DNA from 3 places in the Tardiphaga sp. vice154 genome. Region 3 is predicted to be linked to each of the others. Evidence: predicted binding sites of a transcription regulator. Region 3 holds the regulator's gene; each other region holds the start of a gene.
What was found. The regulator LexA, encoded in region 3, represses DNA repair genes until DNA is damaged. The targets are predictions, from matches to a motif close to TGTTCNNNNTGTGTTCNG.
Positions count from the first base shown of each region.

Region 1: a site for LexA is predicted at 2,632-2,649, ahead of ruvC (crossover junction endodeoxyribonuclease RuvC). Genes of this name have one in related genera too.
Region 2: a site for LexA is predicted at 2,944-2,961, ahead of FIU28_RS23795 (DNA recombination protein RmuC). Genes of this name have one in related genera too.

Region 1 is NZ_CP041399.1:4,548,912-4,554,045, reverse strand. Features, by position in the region: gene FIU28_RS21375 (methyl-accepting chemotaxis protein) at 1-1,575, opposite strand, end outside; gene FIU28_RS21370 (YebC/PmpR family DNA-binding transcriptional regulator) at 1,764-2,510, shown strand; gene ruvC (crossover junction endodeoxyribonuclease RuvC) at 2,676-3,203, shown strand; gene ruvA (Holliday junction branch migration protein RuvA) at 3,200-3,817, shown strand; gene ruvB (Holliday junction branch migration DNA helicase RuvB) at 4,014-5,057, shown strand; gene FIU28_RS21350 (hypothetical protein) at 5,095-5,134, shown strand, end outside.
Region 2 is NZ_CP041399.1:5,060,612-5,065,745, forward strand. Features, by position in the region: gene FIU28_RS23775 (phosphorylase family protein) at 1-373, shown strand, start outside; gene truA (tRNA pseudouridine(38-40) synthase TruA) at 564-1,301, opposite strand; gene fmt (methionyl-tRNA formyltransferase) at 1,301-2,233, opposite strand; gene def (peptide deformylase) at 2,270-2,791, opposite strand; gene FIU28_RS23795 (DNA recombination protein RmuC) at 2,991-4,205, shown strand; gene FIU28_RS23800 (ferredoxin reductase family protein) at 4,336-5,134, shown strand, end outside.
Region 3 is NZ_CP041399.1:2,731,273-2,736,406, forward strand. Features, by position in the region: gene FIU28_RS12755 (ComEC/Rec2 family competence protein) at 1-1,252, shown strand, start outside; gene lexA (transcriptional repressor LexA) at 1,246-1,983, opposite strand; gene FIU28_RS12765 (molybdopterin molybdotransferase MoeA) at 2,146-3,354, opposite strand; gene moaC (cyclic pyranopterin monophosphate synthase MoaC) at 3,378-3,905, opposite strand; gene trpC (indole-3-glycerol phosphate synthase TrpC) at 4,111-4,908, opposite strand; gene trpD (anthranilate phosphoribosyltransferase) at 4,912-5,134, opposite strand, start outside.

The DNA of each region.
Region 1 (5,134 bases), 1.8 Mb from region 3:
GATGCGGCGGTTGCGTGAATTGGCAGTGTTGAAGGCGACGTCGCCGGGACGCTGCGGTTTGGAATAGATGCTGTTGTGCACCGGCAGATAGCCGTTGCGGTCGATCGCCGCACAGAACGCCATCCGCTGGTCGGTCGCCAGCAGCCTGTCCTGGAAGTCGGGCAGAGCGCGGTCGGCCCAGTCGAGGATTTTCGTACGCACCTGGACCGGGTTGGAGCCGGCGATCTCGACATAGCTCTCGTCGAACATGTCCTCGATGCGGACGGCGCCGCGGGCGACGCCATCGGCGAAGATCTTGGTGATGGCTGCGCCGGCGTCGATCGCGCGGGTGACGAATTCGGTGTTCTCATCGTGGATCGCCCATAGCCGGTCTTCGATGCGATCGAGCAGTCGGGCATCGGGCGTCACGAACAGCGCGCGGGCGCCGGCCGGCGAATGATCCGCGATGCGCAGCCGGCAGGCGCCGACGTCCGCCAGATCCGCCGCGACGATGTCGTTGCGTGCCAAGGAGGCCGCCCCCGGTCCGCCGATCAGGACGCCTTCCAGCGAGATCTCGTAGACCGGGGCGGTCAGCGGGCCGCTGCGGCTCTGCAGCGTGATCTGCAGGTGGCAGGGCAGCCGTTCGCGCTTGCGCTCCTCCTCGCGTTCGCTCTGGCGCAGCAGCACCGCGCAACGCGCCTTCAGCTTGGAGGCAAAGGTCGTGACCGCCCGGCCGGCCTGCGCCACATCTTTACCATGCGCGGCGGCCTCATTGGCCGCCTGGTCGATTTCGGCGGCGCTGTCGCTCACCGAGACGATGAACTCGGAGGCCTGCGCGGCATTGCCGGATATCTCGCCGGTGGTGGCATTCTGTTCGGCGACCGAGTCGTTGACGCTGGCAAAGACCGGGCGGATCGCTTCGATCGCGCTGGAGATCCGGTGCACGGCATCGACCGAGCCGGCAGCGTCTTTCTGCAGGGCGTCGATCTTGCGCTCGATTTCCTTGGTGGCGTCCTGGGTCTGCACCGCCAGCGCCTTGACCTCGGTGGCGACCACCGCAAAGCCGCGCCCGGCCGCGCCCGCGCGCGCCGCCTCGATCGTGGCGTTGAGCGCCAGCATCGTGGTCTGGCGTGCGATCTGTGCGATCAGGGTGACGACGTTGCCGATCGCCGCCGATGAATCGCGCAACCGGTCGACGGTCACGCTGGCCTCCTGCGCGGCGGCGCCGGCCTCGTCGGCGAGTCGGCTGGCGTGGCGGACCTGGCTGCCGATCCCTTCGGCCGAATGGGTGAATTTGTCGGCGGCCTGGGAAAAGGTGGTGGCGGTCGATTGCGCCGCCTGCGTGCGTTCGGCCAGCGCGTCGGAGCGGGCGCGGATCAGCGTCAGCGTGGTCGCGGTGGCTTCGGCGCCGCCGGCGACCGACGACGAGGCGCGCTCGAGCTGCCGGATCAGGGCGCCGAGTTCGAGTTCCAGCAGGTCGAGAATGTCGCGCGCCTGGTCCGCCTCCGGCGCCAGCGGTGCCTCGGCGGCCACGACAGGCGTCATCGCTGGCTCGGCTGCCTGCGGCGGCCGCTTTTGAAACAGTCCAAATGCCATGATCAAATCCGCTGCACTGCAATCCAAGCGGGTATTCTTGCACCCTTGCATGAAATCATGATTAACAAAGCGGGATTGCCGGCGTTCGCTGGCCAGAAAGCACGCCTGTTTTTGATTTTGTGGGGCGCGCGGCCTATAACCCCGCGCCGCCGACACCTTGAAGCACCACCGAATCCGAGAGAGACCGCATGGCCGGACATTCCCAGTTCAAGAACATCATGCACCGCAAGGGCCGGCAGGATGCTCAGAAGTCCAAGCTGTTCAGCAAGCTGGCCCGCGAAATTACCGTCGCCGCCAAGCTCGGCATGCCGGATCCCGCGATGAACGCGCGGCTGCGGGCGGCGATGATCTCGGCGCGACAGGAGAACATGTCGAAGGATTCGATCGATCGCGCGGTCAAGAAGGCGATCGGCGGCGAGAGCGAGAACTATGACGAGATCCGCTACGAGGGCTATGGCCCCGGCGGCGTCGCCGTGATCGTCGAGGCGATGACCGACAACCGTAACCGCGCGGCCTCCGATATCCGCTCCTATTTCACCAAGTCCGGCGGCAATCTCGGCGAAACCGGCTCGGTCGCCTTCATGTTCGACCATGTCGGCATCATCGAATACGACGCCGCCAAGGCCTCTGCCGACGACATGCTGGAAGCCGCGATCGAGGCCGGCGCCGACGACGTGGTGTCGAGCGAGACCGGCCACGAGGTCTACGCCTCCAAGGAAACCTTTCGCGAGGTCGCCAAGGCGCTGGAAGTGAAATTCGGCGAGGCCCGCAAGTCCGAACTGACCTGGAAGCCGCATAACAACGTCCCGGTCGACGACGAGACCGGCGAGAAGCTGATCAAGCTGATCGACCTGTTGAACGAGCATGACGACGTGCAGAACGTCTATGCGAACTTCGAAGTGTCGGACGCGCTGGTCGCCAAGCTGGGCGGGTAAGCCTTACTGGCATTCCGGGGTGCGACGGCCCAGCCCGTGCGAACCTCAGCCACTCCAATTGGACTGGCGGCGCCGCCCGCGCCCCGGAACGACCGTGGTGGTTTCGTCGTGCACACTCCCTTGTTGCTATTTTGTTCTTAAGCTTTCGGCGGTATCACTCCGGGCATGACAAACATGCCGATTCGCCAAGCCGTCCGCATTCTGGGCATCGATCCGGGCCTGCGCCGCACCGGCTGGGGCGTGATCGAGATCGACGGCAACCGGCTGACCTATATCGGCTGCGGCACGGTGGAGCCGGCCGATACGCTGCCGCTGGCGAGCCGGCTGCTCGGTATCCATGAGGGGCTAGCGAAGGTGCTCGGCGAGTTCCAGCCGATGGAAGCCGCTGTCGAGAACACCTTCGTCAACAAGGACGGTGTCGCCACGCTGAAGCTGGGCCAGGCGCGCGGCATTGCCATGATGACGCCGGCGATGTTCGGCATCGCGGTGGCGGAATATGCGCCGAACCAGGTCAAGAAGACGGTGGTCGGTGCCGGCCACGCCGACAAGAACCAGATCCAGATGATGCTGAAAATCCTGCTGCCGAAGGCCGAGCCGAAGAGCGCCGATGCGGCCGACGCGCTGGCGATTGCCATCACGCACGCGCACCACCGCCAGAGTGCGCAGCGCCTGCTGCGGGTGGTGGGAGCATGATCGGCAAATTGAAAGGCCTGATCGATTCCTACGGCGAGGACTATGTCATCCTCGACGTGCAGGGCGTCGGTTATCAGGTGCATTGCTCGGCGCGCACGCTGCAGGCGCTGCCTTCGCCCGGCGAGGCCGCGGTGCTGTCGATCGAGACCTATGTCCGCGAGGACGCGATAAAACTGTTCGGCTTCCGCTCCGACCAGGAGCGCGAATGGTTTCGGCTGCTGCAGACCGTGCAGGGCGTCGGCGCCAAGGTGGCGCTGGCGGTCCTCTCCACACTGCCGCCGGCCGATCTCGCCAATGCGATTGCGCTGCGCGACAAGGCGGCGGTGGCACGCACGGTCGGCGTCGGCCCGAAGGTCGCCGAGCGCATCGTCACCGAGCTGAAGGACAAGGCGCCGGCGTTCTCGACCGTCGATCCGTCGCTGGTGCAATTGTCCGGCGCCATCGAGGAGAACAATGCGCCGCGGCCGGTGTCGGATGCGATTTCCGCGCTGGTCAATCTCGGCTACGGCGCGCCGCAGGCCGCCGCCGCCATCGCCGGCGCTTCGCGCATTGCCGGCGAGGGCGCCGAGACCGCGATGCTGATCCGGTTGGGTTTGAAGGAGCTGGCGAAGTGACCGCGCGCAGCGCGTCTTCCTTCCTTCTCCCCTTGTGGGAGAAGGTGTCGCGGACGAAGTCCGCGTCGGATGAGGGGGGCCGCAAGCTTGGAGCTTGTGGCTACCCCTCACCCGTCTCGAAGTCGCTTCGCGCCTTCGATCCACCCTCTCCCACAAGGGGAGAGGGGACTTACAGCGTTCGTGGTAAGCTCATCCCATGAACCCACCGACCCGCCTAATCACCCCCGAGCGCCGCGCCGACGATATCGGGGATACCTCGCTGCGGCCGCAGAACCTGTCCGAATTCGTCGGCCAGGCGCAGGCCCGCGCCAATCTGCAGATCTTCATCGACGCCGCCCGCAAGCGCAATGAGGCGCTCGATCACGTGCTGTTCGTCGGCCCGCCCGGCCTCGGCAAGACCACTTTGGCGCAGATCGTGGCGCGCGAGCTTGGCGTCGGTTTTCGCGCGACCTCGGGGCCTGTCATCGCCAAGGCCGGCGATCTCGCAGCCCTGCTCACTAATCTCGAAGAGCGCGACGTGCTGTTCATCGACGAGATCCATCGCCTCGCGCCCGCGGTCGAGGAAGTGCTGTATCCGGCGATGGAGGATTTTCAGCTCGATCTGATCATTGGCGAAGGCCCGGCCGCGCGCTCGGTGAAGATCGAGCTGGCGAAGTTCACGCTGGTCGGCGCCACCACGCGCGCGGGCCTGTTGACCAATCCGCTGCGCGACCGCTTCGGCATTCCCGTGCGGCTGAATTTCTACACCGTGGAAGAGCTGGAAAAGATCGTCACCCGCGGCGCCCGTGTGCTGGAGATCGGCATCACGCCTGACGGTTCCAACGAGATTGCCCGCCGCGCCCGCGGCACGCCGCGCATCGCCGGCCGGCTGCTGCGACGGGTGCGCGATTTCGCTTCCGCCGCCGACGCCTCCGCCATCGACCGCAAGATCGCCGACCACGCATTGAGTGCGCTGGAAGTCGACAGCGCCGGGCTGGATGCGATGGACCGCCGCTATCTCACCACCATCGCGATGAACTACGGCGGCGGCCCGGTCGGCGTCGAGACGATGGCCGCAGCGCTGTCGGAGCCGCGCGATGCCATTGAAGACATCATCGAGCCGTTCCTGATCCAGTGCGGCTATCTGCAACGCACCCCGCGCGGAAGGCTGCTCACCTCGCACGCATTCCGGCATCTCGGGCTGAACGAGCCCTCGCGCGATCCGGCGCAGATCGGGCTGTTCGGCGCGGCGGATGAATAGGATTCGCCAGCCCGTCGAAATCTGCTAAAATGACGCCATGAGCCCGACTATCGAAAAAGCCATCGCGGCCCTGGAGG
Region 2 (5,134 bases), 2.3 Mb from region 3:
GTCATCGCTGCGCGGTCTCGTCGAGGTCGCGCATGTCATCCAGCGCGACATGAACGCCGAGCCGCTGGCGCCGCGCGGCACCACGCCCTATGCGACGGAGCTGGATAGGCTGTCGTCCGGCCATGGCGACGTGATCTGCGGCACCGGCGACAGTTTCGTTACCGCGTCCGATCCCTGGCTGACCGCCAACCGGGTCGACATCGTCGACATGGAATTGTTCGCGCTGGCCTCGGTGTGCCGGCACCAGAACATTCCGTGGCGGGCGTTCAAGTTCATCACCGACGACGCCAATGATTTCGCGCACGAGCACTGGACCGCCAACGTCGCGGACGGCCAGCAGCTGTTCTGGGATGCGGTGAAACATCTGCTGTAGGCGAAGGGCTTTCCTTCACCTCTCCCCATCGGGGAGAGGTCGGAGCCTGAGCGATAGCGAGGGCTCCGGGTGAGGGGGCGCAGGATGATCGATGTCGCCAGCCCCCTCACCCGCCCGGCTTCGCCGGTCGACCTCTCCCCGGTGGGGAGAGGTCGAGGAGCGCACCTGTCGGTTCAGCGCCTGGGAGAAACTAGTAATCCACCTTCATCAGATACAGCCCGTCCGGCGGCGCCACCGGGCCGCAGGCGTTGCGGCTCTTCGCGGCCAGGGCCCCCGCCAGATCATCCGCACTCCAGCGGCCGTGGCCGACCCATACCAATGAGCCGACCATCGAGCGCACCTGGCTGTGCAGGAAGGCACGCGCCGAGGTGACGATGTTCACCGCCTCGCCGTCGCGGACCACGTCGAGCTGGTCGAGCGTGCGCTGCGGCGACTTGGCCTGGCATTCGGTGTCGCGAAACGTCGTGAAATCGTGGTTGCCGATCAGCCGCTGCGCCGCCTCGTGCATGGCGTCCGCATCGAGCGGCCGCGCCACGCGCCAGACATGGCCGAGATCGATCGCCAGATTCGCCCGCCTATTGACGATGCGATAGACGTAATGCCGTCTGGTCGCGTGAAAGCGTGACTCAAAGTCGTCGGCGACGATGTCGGCCGACAGCACGCCGATCGGATGCGGCCGCAGATGCGCGTTCAACCCGTCGCGCAGCCGGCCCGGCACGAACGGCCGGGCGACATCGCAATGCGCGACCTGGCCCAGCGCATGCACGCCCGCATCGGTGCGACCAGCGCCGTGCACGCGAACCTTTTCACCGCAGATCGCCATCACGGCGTCTTCCAGCGCGCCCTGCACCGATGGCGCATTGTCCTGCACCTGCCAGCCGGAAAACGGCGCGCCGTCATATTCGATGAGCAGCCTGTAGCGTGGCATCAGGACAGCCGCAGCGGCGGCGCAAGCGGCGTGCCGCGCAGAAAGTCGATGGCCTTCATCGGCTGCTTGCCGGCGCGCTGCAGCTCGATGAGGCGAATGGCTCCGTCGCCGCAGGCGATGGTGAGCTGACCGTCGAGCAGGTCGCCCGGCGCGCTTGCGCCTTCGGCCAGCGCGCAGCGCAGGACTTTGACCCGTGTCGGTTCGCCGTCGAGCGGCACCTCGCACCAAGCGCCGGGAAACGGCGACAGGCCGTGGATGTGGCGCAGCACCTCGCGCGCCGGCCTCGTCCAGTCGATCCTGGCCTCGGCCTTGTCGATCTTGGCGGCGTAGGTCACGCCTTGCTCGCTCTGCGGGCTGAGCTGCAATCGGCCGCGCTCCAGCGCGCCGATCGCGCGCACCATCAGGTCGGCGCCGAGCGGCGCCAGTGCGTCGTGCAAATCCTCCGCGGTCATCGCCTCGGTGATACTGATGCGCTCGGCCATCGCAACGTCGCCGGTGTCGAGCCCGACATCCATCTTCATCACCATGACGCCGCTCTCGGCATCACCCGCCATGATGGCGCGGTTCAGCGGGGCCGCCCCGCGCCAGCGCGGCAGCAACGAGCCGTGCAGGTTGAAGCAGCCGAACTCCGGCACATCGAGAATGGCCTGCGGCAGGATCATGCCATAGGCGACCACCACCGCCGCATCCGCCTTGTGCGCGCGAAAGGTGGCTTCGGCCTCGGGCGTCTTCAGCGTGGTCGGCGTCAGAACGGGAATGCCGAGCCGTGTCGCCTCGCGCTCCACCGGCGTCGGCTGCAGCTTCATGCCGCGCCCGGACGGCTTTGCCGCCCGCGTATAGACCGCGACGATCTCGTGGCCATGGGCGACGAGTTCGAGCAGCGTCGGCACCGCGAAATCCGGCGTGCCCATGAAGATCAAACGTAGCGACATATTGCGAGCCGATCTGTGCGCGAGATCGGGAGGAGCCTACTCCGCCCGCTTCGCCAGCTTGGTAAACTTCTTCAGCACGCGGTCGCGCTTCAGCTTGGAGAGGTAGTCGACGAACAACACGCCGTTGAGGTGGTCGATCTCGTGCTGGATGCAGGTGGCGAACAGGCCATCGGCGTCCTCTTCCTGCAACTTGCCGTCGATATCCAGATAGCGGAAGCGGACGTTCGCCGGGCGCTCGACCTCTTCGTAATATTCCGGGATCGACAGGCAGCCTTCTTCATAGACCGAGAATTCCTCGGACGCCGAGACGATCTCGGGATTGATGAAGATTCGCGGTTTCTTGCCGCCGTCCTCGTCGTCCTTCTTGGCAAGGTCCATGGTGATGAGACGCAGCGGCACCGCAATCTGGATCGCGGCAAGCCCGATGCCCGGCGCGTCATACATGGTCTCGAACATGTCGTCGGCGAGTTTGCGTACCTCCGCCGTGACCTTTTCGATCGGCTTGGAGACGAGGCGGAGCTGTTTGTCCGGCAGGACGATGATTTCACGAATGGCCATGCCGGCGATGTAATGCGACGGCCTGCCGGGGTCAATCCGCCCCAGCCCTCGCGGCAGTTTAACGCGCTGTTAACCATCGCTTTTAAGGATCTGTTAACCGCGTTTCTTCAGGAATCGTTAACCAAGTTGGTTAGCCTTTGGTTATCCATAAACGTTCCTGCTTCGTTCTAAAGTGCCGCGAATCGGCTAGGGTAGCCCGATGGATGACACCCTCTTCATGCTCGGCGACACGCCGATCAGCTCCGCCACCGCCTTGATCGGCTTTGCCGCAGCCGTGCTGCTGCTGTTGCTGGTGATTGCGATCGTCATCGCCCGCTCCGGTCGCCGCGGTGCCATGTTGGCGATGGCGCAGGCGATCCGCGCCGACGAACTCGAGGAGCGGTTCAGCGAAATGCTGCAGGCGCAGAATGTCGCCACCGGCCGGGTCGACGCGATGGGCCAGGCGCTGGCCGGGCGACAGGCCGAAATGGCCCGCGCGGTAAGCGAGCGACTGGATTCGGTGACCCACCGGGTCGGGCAAAGCATGGAGCAGTCGACCCGCCACACGATGGACAGCCTGCGCGTGCTGCATGAGCGGCTGGGCATCATCGACAGCGCCCACAAGAACCTCACCGATCTGACCTCACAGGTCACCACGTTGCGCGACGTGCTGGCCAACAAGCAGTCGCGCGGCGCGTTCGGCCAGGCGCGGATGGAAACCATCGTGCGCGACGGCATGCCGAACGGCGCCTATGCGTTCCAGCACACGCTGTCCTCCGGCAAGCGGCCGGACTGCGTGATCTTCCTGCCGGACCAGCGGCCGCTGTGCATCGACGCCAAGTTTCCGCTGGAAGCCGTCACCGCGTTGCACGACGCGCGCTCTGACGAGGAAAAGAAATACGCCGCGCAGCGCCTGCGCGCCGACGTGATGAAACATGTCAGCGACATCTCCGAAAAATACCTGATCGCCGGCGAGACCCAGGACACCGCGCTGATGTTCGTGCCGTCGGAATCGGTCTACGCGGAGATCCACGACGGATTCGACGACATCATCCAGAAGGCCTATCGCGCCCGCGTGGTGCTGGTGTCGCCGTCGCTGCTGATGCTGGCGATCCAGGTGATGCAGCAGATCCTGAAGGACGCGCGGATGCGCGACGCCGCCGACCAGATCCGCACCGAGGTGATGAATCTCGGCGACGATCTCGGCCGGCTGCGCGACCGCGTGCTGAAGTTGCAGACGCACTTTGGGCAAGCCAATGAAGACGTCCGCCAGATCCTGATCTCCGCCGACAAGATCGAGAAACGCGCCGGACGGATCGAGGAGCTGGATTTCAGCAAGACGGAGCCCGCGGAAGCGCCGGCAACCACCCGGCCCGCCGCGCAGCCCGCCGATATGTTCGCGCCGCTCGCTCGCGAGTTGCGCGCCGGAGAATAAGGCAGGCCGATCGAGTTGCCCGTTGTAGCGGAAGCAGCCCAGATTCGCGCAACGAGGGCGATCGCCGTTTGTGCTTGATCAATGCGCCGGGGCGTCGGCTGGATGACAATTGCCGTTTCGAGGCATTATCATGCAAATCCACCGACTTTGGCTAGTCGTCGCGATATCGCTCGGCCTGCTGGCCGGGCTGTGGTTCGTCAGCGTTCCCGATGGAACGCTGAGTGGCGATTTCTGGGTGTGGCGCAAGGCGCTGATCTACCTGACCGGCGTGCTCGCGATGGGATCGATGTCGCTCGGCGTCATGCTGGCGGCGCGCCCGGTGCAGATCGAAAGCGCGCTCGGCGGCTTGGACAGGTTCTATCGCCTGCACAAATGGTTTGGCGTTACCGCTCTCAGCCTCGCGGTGGTTCACTGGCTGCTCGAAGTCGGCCCGGGCTGGCTGACGCAGCTCGGCTGGCTGACACGCCCGGCGCGGCCACCACGGGCCGCAGAGGTCGTCACCGGTTTCGATCCATTTCGCGATCTCAAGGACATCGCCGTCGATCTCGGCGAATGGAGCCTCTATTTGCTGCTGGCGCTGGTGGTGCTGGCGCTGTGGAAGCGGTTTCCCTACCGGTCTTTCCTGACGACGCATCGCCTGATGGCGCCGATCTATCTGGTGCTGGTGTTTCACGCCGTCATCCTGATCGACCGCAGCTATTGGCTGATGCCGCTCGGGCCCGTACTCGCTTTGCTGCTCGCCGGCGGAAGCGCCGCCGCGCTGGTGGCGCTGTTCCGGCGGATCGGCAGCACGCGCAAATCGGTCGGCCGCATTGAATCGCTGGCCCGCTATGAGGAAAATGCGGTGCTCGACGTCGCGGTACGTCTGGAGACCGCATGGCCCGGGCACCATGCGGGCCAGTTTGCCTTCGTCAGCTTTGGCGACGGCG
Region 3 (5,134 bases):
CGCGGCGCTGTTCTATCTGTTGCTGTCGGGCGCGGAGGTGGCGACGCAGAGATCGTTCTTCATGACGGCGGTGGTGCTGCTCGCGATCATGGTCGATCGCCGCGCCATCACCTTTCGCACGTTGGCGGTGGCGGCGATGATCGTGCTGGTCGCGATGCCGGAAGCCTTGGTGCATCCGAGCTTCCAGATGTCGTTTGCCGCGACATTGGGACTGGTGGCGCTGGTGCAGGGCGGCGTGCCGGTCCTCTTGGCATCGCCGGACCATTCCGCAACGGCGCGCGCCGCGCTCTGGGGCGGTCGCGAGATCATCCTGCTGACGCTGGCGTCGCTGGTCGCCGGCCTCGCCACCACGCCCTATGCGGCGTTTCATTTTCACCGCGTGACGCCGTATGGCGTTTTCGCCAATCTGCTGGCGATGCCGGTGGTCTCCGTGCTGGTGATGCCGGCCGGACTGCTCGGGCTGGCCGCGATGCCGTTCGGTTTCGACGGCGTGTTCTGGCGGCTGATGGATGTCGGCATCCAATGGATGATCGTGGTGACGCAATGGGTCGCGGCCTTGCCGGGAGCCATCGGACGGGTCGCCGCGTTCGGGCAGGGGCCGCTGATCGCCGCGACGCTGGGGATCATCCTGCTCGGGCTGCTGCGCACGCCGCTGCGCTGGATCGGCGCCGGTGTGCTGGCGCTATCGATTGCCGCGGTGCTCACGGTCAAGATGCCGGACGTGTTGATATCAAATGACGGCCACCACGTCGCGGTTCGCGGCCGCGATGGACGGCTGCAATGGATGCGCAGCACCAAGGATACGTTTTTGCAGAAAGAGTGGCTCGGGGCCGACGCCGATCCGCGGCTGCCGAATGAGGCGTCGCTCGGCCACGGCGTGGCATGCGATGTCGCGGGATGCGTCGCGGCGCTGGCCGATGGGGCTCTGGTTGCGCTGGCGCTGCAGCCCGACGCTTTTGCCGATGACTGCGCGCAAGCGGTGCTGATCGTCACGTCAAATCAGCCGCCGGCCAATTGCGCCGCAAAGGTGATCGATGCGGAAACCCTGCGGGCCAGCGGCGCACTGATTTTGCGCCGAAGCGGCGACGGATTTGCAACCACCGCCGTCCGGCCGAAAGGCGTCAACCGGCCGTGGTCGGGCGCAGTGCCTGATGCCGCCGAACCATCAAGCGCTGCAGGACGGGGCAACCGCCCGGTCGATGCGACGCCGGCCGAAGCCGACGTGCAGGCCGATGATTCCGCTGCTCAGTAGCGGCGATAGATCCCGACCAGCTTGCCCTGGATGCGAACCCGGTTCGGCGGCAGGATGCGGACTTCGTAGGCGTCGTTAGCGGGCTCCAGCGCGATCGAGGCGCCGCGGCGGCGGAAGCGCTTCAAGGTGGCTTCCTCCTCGTCGATCAGCGCGACCACGATGTCGCCGGTATCGGCGCTCTCGTTTTTCTGGATCAGCGCCATGTCGCCATCGAGGATGCCGGCGTCCTGCATCGAGTCACCGCGCACTTCCAGCGCGTAGTGCTCGCCGGTGCCGAGCATGTCGGGGGGTACGCTGATGGTGTGGCTGCGGGTCTGCAGCGCCTCGATCGGCGTACCCGCGGCGATGCGGCCCATCACCGGGACGGCCACCGAGCGGCGGCTGTCTTCCTCGTAATCGCCGTTGCCGTTGTTGTTGCCATTGCCGGTCGACAAGGGTCGCACCTTGCCGAGCGTGCCTTCGATGACGCTGGGCGTGAAGCCACGGCGGCCGGTGGCAGGTGCTGCGGCGCCGCCGAGTTCGGGCAGCTTGATGACTTCGATGGCGCGCGCCCGGTTCGGCAGCCGGCGGATGAAGCCGCGCTCTTCAAGCGCCGTGATGAGGCGGTGGATACCGGATTTGGAGCGCAGGTCGAGCGCGTCCTTCATCTCGTCGAAGGACGGCGGCACGCCGGCTTCCTTGAGCCTTTGGTCGATGAATTTCAGAAGTTCATACTGTTTGCGCGTGAGCATCTGGAGCCATCCTTGGTTGACGGGATCAGCCGCCGCATCATCATCGTCGGTTTCAGGACCGGGCAAAGCCACGACATCTCGAAACAAATCATGAACGAACACTATCTGTTCCATATGTGTTCCGCAACGCTTAAATTCCGGTCAACAAAACCGCAAGAGGGCTCAGATCGGCAATCGCACAAACTCGCAAAGCGAACCCTTGGGCGCCGCCACAGCGAACGGCCGACGGATCAGAAGTCCTTGCGCGGCAGCGAGATTTCCCAACAAGGAGGAGTCCTGCCTGGATACCGCCGTCGCGATCACGCTACCGTCGTCGCCCGGCGTCAGCACCGCGCGCAGATAATCTTCGCGCTGATCATTGGCGGCAAGATCGCGACCGACCCGACCCGATTCGATGGCATGGGCGACCTGCGCGCGGCCGGACAGCGCGCGAATCAACGGCACCATGAACAGGAAGGCGCAGACATAGGACGACACCGGATTGCCGGGCAGGCCGATCACCCGCATCGCGCCGCGCCGTCCGTTCATCATCGGCTTGCCCGGCCGCATCGCGATCTTCCAGAACGCCATCTCGACGCCGGCGGCCTCCAGCGAGGGCTTGACCAGATCGTGGTCGCCGACCGAGGCGCCACCGGTAGTGACGAGGATATCGGCGCCTGCGTCGATCGCACGCTGGATCGCCGAGGCGGTCGATTCCAGCGTGTCGGCGGCGATGCCGAGATCGATCACCTCGGCGCCTTCGGCGCGCGCCAGGGCGCGAAGCGCAAAGCCGTTGGACAGGACGATCTGGCCGGGGCCGGGGATGGCGCCGGGCAGCACCAGTTCGTCGCCGGTGGCGAGTACGGCGATCACCGGGCGGCGGCGCACCGGCAGTTCGGGGTGGTTCATGCCGGCGGCGAGCGACAGATCGCGATCGGTGAGGCGCTGCCCGGCGCGCAGCAGAACGTCGCCTTCAGCGAAATCGATGCCGGCCGCGCGGATGTGCTTCGCCACGGTGGCGGCTTCGTTGATGAGGACGACGGCGCCGTCGCGCGAAGTGTCTTCCTGGATCACGATGGCGTCGGCACCGTCCGGCACGACGCCGCCGGTGAAGATGCGCAGCGCCTCGCCGGCGGCCAGCGCGCGCTCGAACGGCCGGCCGGCGGCGACCTCACCGATCACCGTGAGCCGCGCGCCCATCACGGCATCGGCGGCGCGCACCGCATAGCCGTCCATCGCCGACATCGGCTGCGGCGGCTGCGTCCGATTGGAGGCGATGTCGCGCGCCAGCACGCGGTGGTACGCCGCCTCCAGCGGCACCATTTCCTCGGGCAGGGCGTCGGCGCCCGCGAGAATGGCAGCCATCGCGTCGGCAACCGGCATCAGGGCCATCAGTCAATCTCCAGGCGTCGTGATCAATCGGCGTCGTTGTCGGTGACCAGATAATGGCCCGACTTGCCACCCTTCTTTTCGACGAGATGAAGGCCTTCGATGCGGACGCCGCGCTCGACGGCCTTGATCATGTCGTAGATCGTGAGGCACGCGATCGAAACCGCGGTCAGAGCTTCCATCTCGACGCCGGTGTTGCCCGAGACCTTCACGGACGCGCGGACCCGGCAGCCCGGCAACTTCTTGTCCGGCGTGATATCGAGCGTGACCTTCGACAGCATCAGGGGATGGCACAGCGGGATCAGGTCGGAGGTGCGCTTGGCCGCCATGATGCCGGCGATCCGAGCGGTGCCGAGCACGTCGCCCTTCTTGGCGTTGCCGGAGACGATCAGTTCCAGCGTCGCCTTGCTCATGATCACCAGGCCTTCGGCGACGGCGAGACGCTCCGTTGCCGGCTTGTCGGAGACATCGACCATGCGCGCCTCGCCGGCGGAATCGATGTGGGTGAGGGCGGGGGCGTCGCTCGCGGTGCGCCTCGATTTCTTGCCGGCCATGACTTTGGATCCTGTCTTTGCAAAACGGACTTGCGCGCCGCTGCTCTTTCTTCCCCTCTCCCCTTGTGGGAGAGGGTGGCCGCGCGATAGCGCGGGCGGGTGAGGGGGCGTGTGTTGCACTCCGCAGCTCCCCCTCATCCGACGCCGACTTCGTCGGCGCCACCTTCTCCCACAAGGGGAGAAGGGAAGAAAGCAAGGATGCGACTCACGCCGCGCGTTTCAGCAGCGCCTTGGTCGCGGCCGTAACATCTGCCTGCCGCATCAGGCTTTCGCCGACCAGGAAGGTGGAGATGCCCACGCGCTCGAGGCGGGCGAGGTCGGCGGCTTCAAAAATGCCGCTCTCGCCGACCATCAGGCGGTCTTTCGGGATCATCGGCGCCAGCGTCTCGCTGGTCGCTAGCGTCGTCTCGAAGGTCCGCAGATTGCGGTTGTTGATGCCGATCATCGGGGAGCGCAGGTTTAGCGCGCGCTCCAGCTCCGGCTGGTCGTGGACCTCTAAAAGCACATCCATGCAATGCTCGATCGCGGCATCCTCGATGTCGCGGGCGGCGGCGTCATCGAGCGCCGCCATGATGATCAGGATGCAGTCCGCGCCGTGCGCGCGGGCTTCGACCACCTGATAGGTTTCGAACATGAAATCCTTGCGCAGCACCGGCAGCTTCACGGCGTTGCGCGCCGCGACCATGAAATCGAGGTGGCCCTGGAACGACGGCGTGTCGGTAAGAACCGACAGGCACGCCGCGCCGCCGGCCTCATAGGCCTTCGCCAGCGTGGGCGGGTCGAAGTCTTCGCGGATCAGGCCCTTCGAGGGGGAGGCTTTCTTCACTTCGGCGATCAGCGCGAAGTCGCCCTTGTCGAGCTTTCGGTAGATCGCGGTCATGAAGCCGCGCGGCGGCGACGCGGTCTTGGCCAGCGCTTCCAGCTCGGACAACGGGTGCGCGCGCTTCGCGGCGGCGATTTCCTCGCGCTTGTAGGCCTCGATCTTGGTGAGGATATCGGACATCGCTCAGTCCTTCGCGTTCGAAACCGTGACCAGCCGCTTCAGCTTTTCCAGGGCGGCGCCGCTGTCCAGCGACGTCTGCCCCATCGCTATGCCTTGCTTCAGGTCGGCTGCCTTGCCGGCGACGATCAAGGCCGCGGCAGCGTTGAACAGAGCGACGTCGCGGAACGCGCCGGGCTTGCCGTCGAGCACGGCCTTGAGCGAGATCGCATTCGCCTCGGCGTCGCCG